DNA from 3 places in the Ruegeria sp. BE10 genome. Region 3 is predicted to be linked to each of the others. Evidence: riboswitches for the same ligand, from Rfam matches in the RefSeq annotation. Region 3 holds a riboswitch; each other region holds the start of a gene.

What was found. Region 3 has a riboswitch for cobalamin ahead of ACR0M2_RS07785 (DUF1636 family protein). Riboswitches for the same ligand answer to the same signal wherever they lie in the genome.
Region 1: linked by a shared signal. The riboswitch ahead of ACR0M2_RS11050 (hypothetical protein) and the one ahead of ACR0M2_RS07785 (DUF1636 family protein) in region 3 are both predicted to bind cobalamin.
Region 2: linked by a shared signal. The riboswitch ahead of ACR0M2_RS18935 (DUF1636 domain-containing protein) and the one ahead of ACR0M2_RS07785 (DUF1636 family protein) in region 3 are both predicted to bind cobalamin.

What each region holds. Positions count from the first base shown of each region.
Region 1 covers NZ_JBQFTX010000004.1:136,785-140,051, forward strand. Annotated here, with positions in the region: gene ACR0M2_RS11040 (DNA polymerase III subunit gamma/tau) at 1-348, opposite strand, end outside; gene ACR0M2_RS11045 (protein-tyrosine phosphatase family protein) at 482-976, shown strand; gene ACR0M2_RS11050 (hypothetical protein) at 978-1,385, opposite strand; cobalamin riboswitch at 1,469-1,689, opposite strand; gene ACR0M2_RS11055 (alpha/beta hydrolase family protein) at 1,825-2,682, shown strand; RNA gene ffs (signal recognition particle sRNA small type) at 2,715-2,813, opposite strand; gene ACR0M2_RS11065 (bifunctional 2',3'-cyclic-nucleotide 2'-phosphodiesterase/3'-nucleotidase) at 2,853-3,267, opposite strand, start outside.
Region 2 covers NZ_JBQFTX010000010.1:141,018-144,284, reverse strand. Annotated here, with positions in the region: gene ACR0M2_RS18945 (DUF1826 domain-containing protein) at 1-571, shown strand, start outside; gene ACR0M2_RS18940 (DUF6525 family protein) at 574-846, shown strand; cobalamin riboswitch at 1,012-1,218, shown strand; gene ACR0M2_RS18935 (DUF1636 domain-containing protein) at 1,321-1,677, shown strand; gene ACR0M2_RS18930 (ABC transporter ATP-binding protein) at 1,674-2,459, shown strand; gene ACR0M2_RS18925 (ABC transporter substrate-binding protein) at 2,478-3,267, shown strand, end outside.
Region 3 covers NZ_JBQFTX010000002.1:480,233-483,499, reverse strand. Annotated here, with positions in the region: gene cobN (cobaltochelatase subunit CobN) at 1-517, opposite strand, end outside; gene cobW (cobalamin biosynthesis protein CobW) at 521-1,576, opposite strand; gene ACR0M2_RS07785 (DUF1636 family protein) at 1,573-1,962, opposite strand; cobalamin riboswitch at 2,046-2,254, opposite strand; gene ACR0M2_RS07780 (LysR substrate-binding domain-containing protein) at 2,327-3,211, opposite strand.

The DNA.
Region 1 (3,267 bases), on a different contig from region 3:
GCGGATATCGTTCACACCAGTACGGCTGGCGGCGTCCATCTCCATCACGTCAACGTGGCGGCCTTCCATAATGGCCACGCAATGTTCGCATTGGCCGCAGGGCTCAGTCGTTGGCTTGCCTTCACCATCGGGGCCGATGCAGTTCATGCCCTTGGCGATGATCCGTGCCGTGGTGGTTTTGCCGGTGCCGCGAATGCCGGTCATGATGAAAGCCTGCGCGATCCGGTCGGCCTCGAACGCATTTTTCAGCGTGCGCACCATTGCGTCTTGACCGACGAGATCGGCAAAGGTTTCCGGGCGGTATTTGCGGGCAAGAACTTGATAGGCGGGGCTGGGCGTGTCGTTCATATCTGCTCTGTCGGATTCGGGTTCCGATGCAGCGTAGAGACCCCTGCCGCCCGCGTCCACAGCAGGCTTGGGTGAATTTCGGTTTGCAGCACAATTTGCACGCCTTAGAAGCGAGTATCAGGGAGGGTCCGTAGTGAGCCAGTTCGCACTTCATTCAGTTCAGATTGGAAACGGCACCGTTGCCTTGTCGCCCCTTCCGGGGCGCGGTGGCGGGTATACGCGGGACTTGGGAACGATCCGCGACTGGCAGCCGGATCTTGTGATCTCGATGACCACCGAGGTCGAAATACTGCAAGAGGGCGCAAGTGGGCTTGGCGAAGACCTGCACGCACTCAATATCGAATGGGTGCATCTGCCGGTTGCGGATTTCGGTACGCCGCCTCCTGAGGTTGACGCGGCGTGGGGCAGTGTCAGCCCTGCGGCGACTGATATTCTGTCCCGCGGGGGGCGGGTGCTGGTGCATTGCCGGGGCGGCTGTGGCCGGTCCGGGATGATCGTGCTGCGCCTTATGGTCGAGCATGGCGAAGACCCCGAGACAGCGTTGACCCGTTTGCGTGCGGTGCGGTCCTGCGCCGTCGAGACCGACGGCCAGATGAAATGGGCAGCCCTTGGGCGGACGCGCGACTAGATCAGAGCGCCACCTGTCGTTCTGCCTGTGCCACCGGGTTGGGCGGGATCGCTGTGACCTCAAGCATGGCGCAGGGTGGGGTGGTTAGCATGCCTGCGGGGCGCATGGTCACATCCGGGCCGAACATCATATCTGCGAAAACATCCAGCGACTCGAGGGGCGCATCCTCGCTTGATCCACAAAAGACCCGGATCAGGTCTTTTTGAGCGCGAAACCGTGCGCTGCATCCTTGCGTGCAATAGGCCAGCTCAGTGCTGCCGTCGAACTCAAAATCAGGCGTCGTCGCCGGAACGGCAGCATCCATCGCCTGCACGATCGCGCGCGCCATCTGTGCCAGCGCCGGGCAGGTTTTTCCTGTGCGTTGGCAAACGGTTGCGGTAAATTGGTGTGTCTTTGTCTTCCAGATCATATTGCGCCCTCCGCGCGTGGAACGGGGGCATGGATCAGGTGTGGCAGCGTGCTGACGACCTGCCCGGACACCCCGTCCGAGTTTCGGTTTCTTGTTCGATGGCAGGTCTCCTGACTTGCGGGTCGTTGCGTTGCCGACCTTCCCAGCCTTGCGGCCAGTGGTGTTTCGGCATTGCTCACCGCTTACAGTTGCGGGGGCAGTCGCGGCCTTGGTTCGTTCCGGTTTTCCGGGCAGAACCGCACCGTGTTCCCTTTTCATCCCGCCCCGGGGACCGGGGACGAGAACCATCACCCAATCGCTAGCGGGTAGGAGTGACCTGAGTCAAGCCGCCTTTTGGTAGGGCAAAGTGGACGCGTGGTCATGCGGAAACAGGATTGACTTAGGGTGGCAAAAGATGCCGTTTGGGGTGGTGAACTAATCGGTTCAGATTGAGGGCGCCATGCTGGATACCGCACAAGCTGTTTTAACCGAGGATTTTCAGTTTCCTTCTGGTTCGACCCAACTGTCGGCTCGGCTGTACCTGCCGGTGGCCGAACCTGGGATCGCAGTGGTGATCCACAGCGCCACCGGAGTGCCGCGCGACTATTATCAGCATTTCGCACGCTGGTTGGCTGCGGAACATGGCATTGCCTGTCTGACCTATGATTACAGCGATTTCGGTCATTCGCAGAGCAAGCCATTGAAGTCAGCTCAGGCCACGATGGCGGATTGGGCGCTGATCGACATGCCTGCGGCTCGGGCCGAGATGCGCAGGCGATACCCCGACGCGCAGCACTGGAGCATCGGCCATTCCGTCGGCGGTATGCTGGGGCCGATTCAACCCGATATTGATCAGATCGACCGTATGATCTGCGTCTGCGCCGGGCCGGTGACTGTGTCGGACCATCCCTGGCCTTATCGGGCGTTGGCTTTGCTGTTTTGGTACGGACACGCGCCCCTGGCCGTAAAAGCGCTGGGTTACCTGCCGGGCAAGGCACTAGGATTCGGATCGAACCTGCCTGCTAGCGTCTATTGGCAGTGGCGCCGCTGGTGTACTGCGCCGCGCAACTACCTGCCCGAAATTGGCGTGTCCTTGCCCGAGGCCCGCTGGGCACAGTCAGACACACCAGTGGATCTGTTCAGCTTTGAGGATGACGATCTGGTGCCAAAGAACGCGGTCTGGCGGCTGGCTGATCTGTACGGGCCCAACGCACGCCGCCATTTGTTGTCTCCGGCCGAGTTCGGACTGTCCGAGGTTGGCCATATCGGTGCCTTTGCCCGGCGCAATTCGGCTGTCTGGCCACGGTTGATTGCCTAGGCCTGTTCGCAACAATTCAATGTCGGGAGTTTAAGTGAGAGGTTGGACATCGACCCAAGCGGGGCTCGTTGTGGCTGCTTCCTTCCGGACCTGACCAGGTTGGCGAGGCGCTCGCCCGCGCCAACCTCTCGGGGTCTGATATAGGCAACGGGCGCAGGAAACACAACCCGTCAGAGCGCCAAACGGATCAGCAAAAAGCCCTCATCGTCTTCTCCGACGACGTGAGGGTCATATTCTTCAAGCTCGGCAATGTGGGTTTGTGCCTTCGGACCGGTTCTTAATAGCGCAGTCGCGCCCTGCATCGGGGCAAAGCCAAAAGGATAGGACGCATATTGCAAGGGATCTTGCGGCAGTGCGCCGGACAGATAGTCCTGCAAGACGCGCTGAACAGGCAGGTTCGGCAGCGCGATGGGCTCGGCCTGATCCACAAAGGGAAAGTGACCCCCGCCATTGGCACGGTAATTGTTCAGTGCGACGACGAACCGTTGATCGGCGGCCATCGGTTGGCCGTCAAAGCGAATGTTGCGAATGCGCCGGTTGACGGGGTCGATCAAGTGACCGCCAGCGTCGAACCGAGCCGGTTGA
Region 2 (3,267 bases), on a different contig from region 3:
TCCGGCGGCACTCCGCACTTTTGCACAGCCAAACTGTGCCGCTTTGATTTGGCGCCGGCGAACCCCGCCGGATATGCAAAGCTGGCTTGACCAACTTGATCCCAAGGCTTTGCCAAGTGGGCGAGTCATTCTTCCACCAAGCGCCGTTAAGACGACCGTGGGGCAACTCTGCGATATCTCCGGTATGCCTAACGGGACTGAAAGAGCGTGGCTTCAGGATGATATCACTTCTCTGGCCGACATGTTCTGCGAGCTGATGAACGCCAACTTCCTGCGACTGCGGCTGGATGTTGTCACCACCAATGCTTGCCGTAAATTTCATACCGATGCTGTCACCGCCCGGTTGGTCTGCACCTATCGTGGCACTGGAACACAATACGGCACCTCGACTGATGGAAACGATCCCGCGCTTGTGTTTACCGTTCAGACCGGCGCTCCGATCCTGCTACGGGGAACACTCTGGCCCGAGCGACCATCGTCAGGTGTGGTGCATCGCTCGCCTCCGATCGAAGGTACCAGTGAATCCCGTCTCGTCTTGGTTTTGGACCCAGTGGAAAATCCGGAAACCTAAGCATGAGACGTAACCTCGGGCAATGCAGCTTGCGCCGCAAGCATCGATCAACCAATCCGATGGATGTGTTTGACGGCCTGCCAGCCCCGTTGCGACAGTGGTTGTCAGAAGCGGCATTGCCATGGTCCCCGGTATCCGCGCGCCGCATCTGGTCAAAATCGCGGGCCAAGGGGCTTTCATCAGAAGAAACGCTCGTGTCACTCAGCCGGGCCGAAGCCCGAACGCTCGCGCGCGACCGGCAATCGACTGTTTTCAAATTAAATTCTCAAACATGAAGGAAAAAATGCCACCTCTAACACAGTATGCTGTCGCGACCCATGCGGCACTGGGTGCCGCACTTACAGCGAAAACGCATGCGGCAGACTTCGAAACCCTGAGCGTTTGAGTTCCGATCGAAAAGTTGTTGTTTCAAATCGTGATTGACACGGCCCCCAGTCTAAGACAAGCAAGGGCCAGATGGTTCCCGATGGTACGCCCAAGGGATGAAAAGGGAATACGGTGCGGTTCGCCACTTTGGCGCCAAATCCGTGACTGCCCCCGCAACTGTAAGCGGTGAGCAACGCCAAAATCCACTGGTCATCGGGCCGGGAAGGATGGCCAAGCATCGACCCGCAAGTCAGGAGACCTGCCATCACATGTTCAACCAACCCGGGGCGGGGCGTCCTGGAAGGAGGCTTTGATGGCACGTCTGAAACGTGTGTACATGATCGGCACCTTCTGTCCGCGCTTGGCTTCAAGCGGAGCGGACTATGCCGGAAACACCTGACCATTTCCTTCTGATCTGCTCGACCTGTACCGGCGCATTGTCTGTTGATGTCATGCGCAATGCGTTGATCGGCAGGTTGCCAACCGGGTTCGCAGTGCGCACCGTTACCTGCATGGCGGGCTGCGCGCGACCAACGGCCGTCGGATTTCAGGCTGTCGGCAAAGCACACTACCTATTCGGCGATATTGAAACTGCCGAAGATGTCGACGCGCTGGCGGAATTCGCACATCAGTACCGCAACGTCGCAGACGGTTGGACCAACGCGACGGCCCGGCCGCAACCACTATTTACAAAAACCCTTTCTCGTTTGCCTCGAATTCAATTGGAGGAGCCATCATGACGACCTCATCTTTTCTGGTTGCGCGTGATCTCGAATTTTATGCGCTCAATGGTGACGTTCTTCTGCAAGGTGTCTCGTTTGAATTGGCCGAGGGCGCGATACTGGCAATTGCCGGTCCAAATGGGGCGGGAAAAACCACGCTTTTGAACCTTCTGTGCGGGGCGGCTGAGATTGTATTGGGCAATGTATTGGTCAAGGAACGCAGCCTGAAAAATATGCCCGCAATGGAACGCGCCCGCATGATCGCTGTTGTGGGCCAGCAAGAACAACCGGATGGCAGGCTGTTGTTGCGGGACTATGTTGCCATGGGCCAGATTCCGATCTGGGCCGACCGTTCGGCGGATGAACATGCCAGAGAACTTAACAGAATCCTTGAGCTGACCGACCTTGGCGCGCTGGCAGACAAGCGCATGGCGGTACTGTCCGGGGGCGAACGTCAACGCGCGCATATCGCCCGGGCACTGGCACAGAACCCATCGTTGTTGTTCCTGGATGAGCCGACCAACCATCTCGATCCGGATGCCAAGGGTCGGATGCTGTCTCTGGTCGCCGAACTCGGCATCACGGTTGTGATGATTGTCCATGATCTTGTCATGATCCCGGAATTCGCCACCCACGTGGCGCTGATGAAATCAACGCGGCTGACGGGATTTGGCCCTGTGGCCGAAGTGCTGACCCCCGAGCGGGTCCGCGATACTTTTGGCGTTGAATACCTGTGTTTTCACCACGATGGCCGCGTGATTCCAGCGCTGGATATCCGAAAATCCACAATCTCAACCTAAACCAAGGAACATTCCCCAATGAAACACATCTGGTCCGTGGCGCTGGTCACAGCCATGGCAGGCGGCGCGTCCGCCCACGAGGTCACCGTCGACAACTGCGGAGCGCCGCTGGTGTTCGAAGCCCAGCCCGAGCGTCTGGTTGTGCATGACATGAACATGACCGATATGGCCTTCGCGTTGGGCCTGCAGGACAAGATCGTCGGTCTGACCGGCATCACCGGCTGGTACAAAACCAGCCCGGAATTCGACACCCTGCGCGGCGATATCCCCGAACTGGCACCGAAATACCCAACGGTCGAAAACCTTGTTGCCGTGGAACCCGACCTGTTCTTTGCTGGCTGGTATTACGGCATGAAACCGGGCGGAGATGTGACCCCGGATACGCTGGAGCCCTTTGGTATCAAAACCATGATCTTGACCGAAAGCTGTGTGCATCTGGACAAGGCTCGCCCCAAAGCCAGCATGGATCTTCTGTTCAATGACGTCCTGCGCCTGGGTCAGGTCATGCACGTCGAAGACAAGGCCGAGGCGCTGGTCACGGGCTGGAAAGACGAACTCTCAGCGATCGAAGCGCAGACTGCCGACCTGGCGAAACCCCGCGTTTTCTTGCTGGACGGCCCGGCGGACGCACCCTTCACCGCAGGTAAGTTCGCCATCCCCGATGCTATGATTGCTGCCGCGGGTGGTGAAAACGTGACCCACGACATGGAAACAAGCTGGGGTCGAACCTCGTGGGAGGCGGTCGCCGCCGCAAACCCGGAATTCCTTGTGCTGCTTGATTATCAGACAGGCAATGGCGCTGCGGACA
Region 3 (3,267 bases):
CCATCACAGGGCCTGCATAAAGCCCCGCCGCCAGCGCCATCTGTGCCAGCGCGGCCTGCGCTGCAACTTCGCCGCCGGTATCGCACAGATGCGCCAGCCGCCGCAGGGTTGAAACGGGTAGGGTGGAAAAGTCGTCCAACCGCGTATCTTCGCGCCCATCAGCTGGCAGGACAGCCAGCGCGATGCCCTTGTCCTGCGCCAGCGCCAGAACCTGCTGCAGGCCATAGGACCAATAAGGCACGCCGCCGATCAGGCGGATCAGGATGCCTTTCGCACCTTCCAGAGTTTGTTCGACGTAGGTGTCGACGGACAGAGGGTGTTTCAGCGCCGTCAGATTGGCCAACCGCATCGTGGGCATCCGCCCCTCAGCCCCGCCACCGCGATGCCAGCCTGCCGCGAAAGCTCCGAGGTCGCTGTCCGAAAAGGACAGCACCACCAGATCCGCCGGGCTTTGGCCCAGATCGGTCGGGGTCTCGGTTTCCTCGAGCCCGTGGCTTTCGCGGAAGACGACGTGCATGGCTTACTCGGCGGCCTCGGTCACACCCACGAGGATCTCGCGGATCGCGGCCTCTTTGATGTCGTCATGTTCGGCAATCACCACCAGACGCGAGCGGCGCTCTTCGCCGGGTTCCCATGGGCGGTCGTACTGATGTCGCACGCGTGCGCCAACCGCCTGGACCAACAGACGCATCGGCTTGCCCTGAACCGCGGCATAACCTTTGACGCGCAGGATGTTCAGCTCATTGGCCAAGCGCTCGATATTGGCGACCAGTCGGGCCGGGTCGGTCTGTTCAGGCAACTCGACGATGACGCTTTCGAAATCGTCGTGCTCATGATCGTGGTGGCCATCGTGGTGCGACGGGCGTGCGTCCATGTCATCCTCGGCGGCAGCCTCAAGCCCCAGTACGACGCGCACGTCCACAGCGCCTTCGGCAACTTCGACGACGGGCAGGGAGCGCGGAGCCTCGGCTGCGATCACTTCTTTGGCCTTTGCCACGCCTTCCGGGCCAGCCAGATCGGGCTTGGTCAGCAGGATGATGTCGGCGCAGGAAATTTGATCCTCGAAAACCTCGGACAGGGGTGTTTCGTGGTCGATCGAGTCATCGGCCAGGCGCTGGGCGTCCACCGCCTCGACATTGGGGGCAAAGCGACCGGCGGCAACAGCCTCGGCATCGGCCAGGGCGATCACGCCGTCCACGGTGATTTTCGAGCGGATATCGGGCCAGTCAAACGCTTTCAACAGCGGCTTTGGCAGAGCCAGACCGGACGTTTCGATCAGGATGTGATCAGGGCGCGGCTCCAGTGCCATCAGCGCCTCGATGGTCGGAATGAAATCATCGGCCACGGTGCAGCAGATGCAGCCATTGGCCAGTTCCATGATATTTTCCGCCGGGCAATCGGGAATGGCGCAGGACTTCAGGATATCGCCATCGACGCCAACATCGCCGAACTCATTGACGACAACGGCCAGACGCTTGCCCTGCGGGTTCTGCATTAGATGTTTGACCAGCGTGGTTTTGCCCGAACCCAGAAAGCCGGTGATCACAGTGACGGGGAGTTTTTCGAGGTTGCTCATTTCAGGGCTCCAATCGGGGGAATACGGGCCGCACAGTTTTTGCGGAAATGTTCGGGACGTTCGCGCCATTTGACCAAGCCGTCTTCGGCGGCGAGATACTTGGTGACGCCTTCGACGATGGTGTCGACATGGTCGATTTCGTTCAGGTTTTCGTACACAAAGGTCCAGCGGGTCGGTCCGCCGCGCAGCACTATGGAACAACCCTGATCGCAATTTGACAGGCACTCGACCGGCTTCAGCACGATACCTTCGGGCAAATCTGCGTCTTCCAGTGCCATGTGCAGCAGGGCACCTGGACGTTGCGCATCGTCTTCAATCGGCAGGCCACGCCGACAGGTCGTGCAGACCAGCAGCTCGACTGGTGCAGTCTCGGTCACGTCTCTCATCCCCCCAAATCCTCTTTGCAGGGGACGGGGTTTCATGCGGGCCACGTCTGCACATGGACCCGACACCGGATCACCCCGTCCGGTTTCAACTTCGGGCGCTGGCAGGTCTCCCGGCTTGCGGATGTCGGGGCGTTTGCCCCGGCAGATGTCCCGCCTTCCCGGCCTTGCGGGCCAGTGGCATTGGGCACCCTCTCCGGTCACGGTCGCGGGGGCGGCTGCGTTTGACGGTTGCCCGCTGACGCATTCCCTTTTCATCCATCCGAAGATGGACACCAACGCATGCGACATGCGGCACGGGCAGGGGGCTTGTCAAGCACGAGGCGCATGGTGAAATCGTTCAAACCAAAAAAGCGACCAGCCTGTGTCAATCTGCGGCATGCACGGCCAGCCGTTCCCGCAGCCAGGCGCAAAACAACCCTGCCGCAGCGGTCGGTTGCGCAGCGCCTTGTGTACTGATCAGGTAATGCGACTGGGCAAAGGGAATCGCAGGGCCCGCAATTGCAATCGGCGCAGCCTGCCGGATCGCATTCCTGGCGAACCGTTCCAGAACCGTTGCATAGCCCGCCCCGGCCATTACAAGCTGCAGTGCTGCGACCGAGGTGTCCACCGAATGTCGGGGCGGCTGGTCCGGAAGCGCGAGCCCGTTGGCCTGAAAATACCGCGCCCAGTTATCTTCGTATCCAAGGATATGAATCAGAGGGCCTTGCCACAGTACGTTCAGGGTCGCGGGCGAGTCCCCGGCCCGGCATACCGGTACCAGCTTTTCGTCTGTCAGCTTTTCGGACTGAACGCCGGGCCAATCGCCATAACCTAGCCGGATTTCCACATCCACATCGCCTGGGGCCACGCTGTCATTCCAGATGTGCGAGACAAGGCGTACGGGGATCTCGGGATGGCGAGTGGTAAAGTCGGGCAGTTCCGCTGCGACCCAATAGGTGGCCGTCGATATCGCCGCACGGATTGTCAGGGTCTGGCGCGAGGCAGGGCCGAACAGGCTGTTGGTGGACAGGGCGATGTCGCCAAGCGCACGCCGCACAGTCAACGAATAAGACTGCCCCAGCTCAGTCAGTTCCAACCGCCGGGCATTCCGGGTGAACAGCTTTTGTCCAAGCTCGGCCTCAAGCGACCGGATATGCAATGAGACCGCCGTCTGCGTCAGGCCCAGCTCTTTTGCTGTGGTGGTAAAATTCAAATGCCGCGCGGCGGTTTCAAAGCTGCGCAGCCATGTGGGGTTTGGAAGGCGGTCCATATATCACCAAATTATTTTGACCATAATTGGCATTATTAATCATTTTCGTTTCTGAC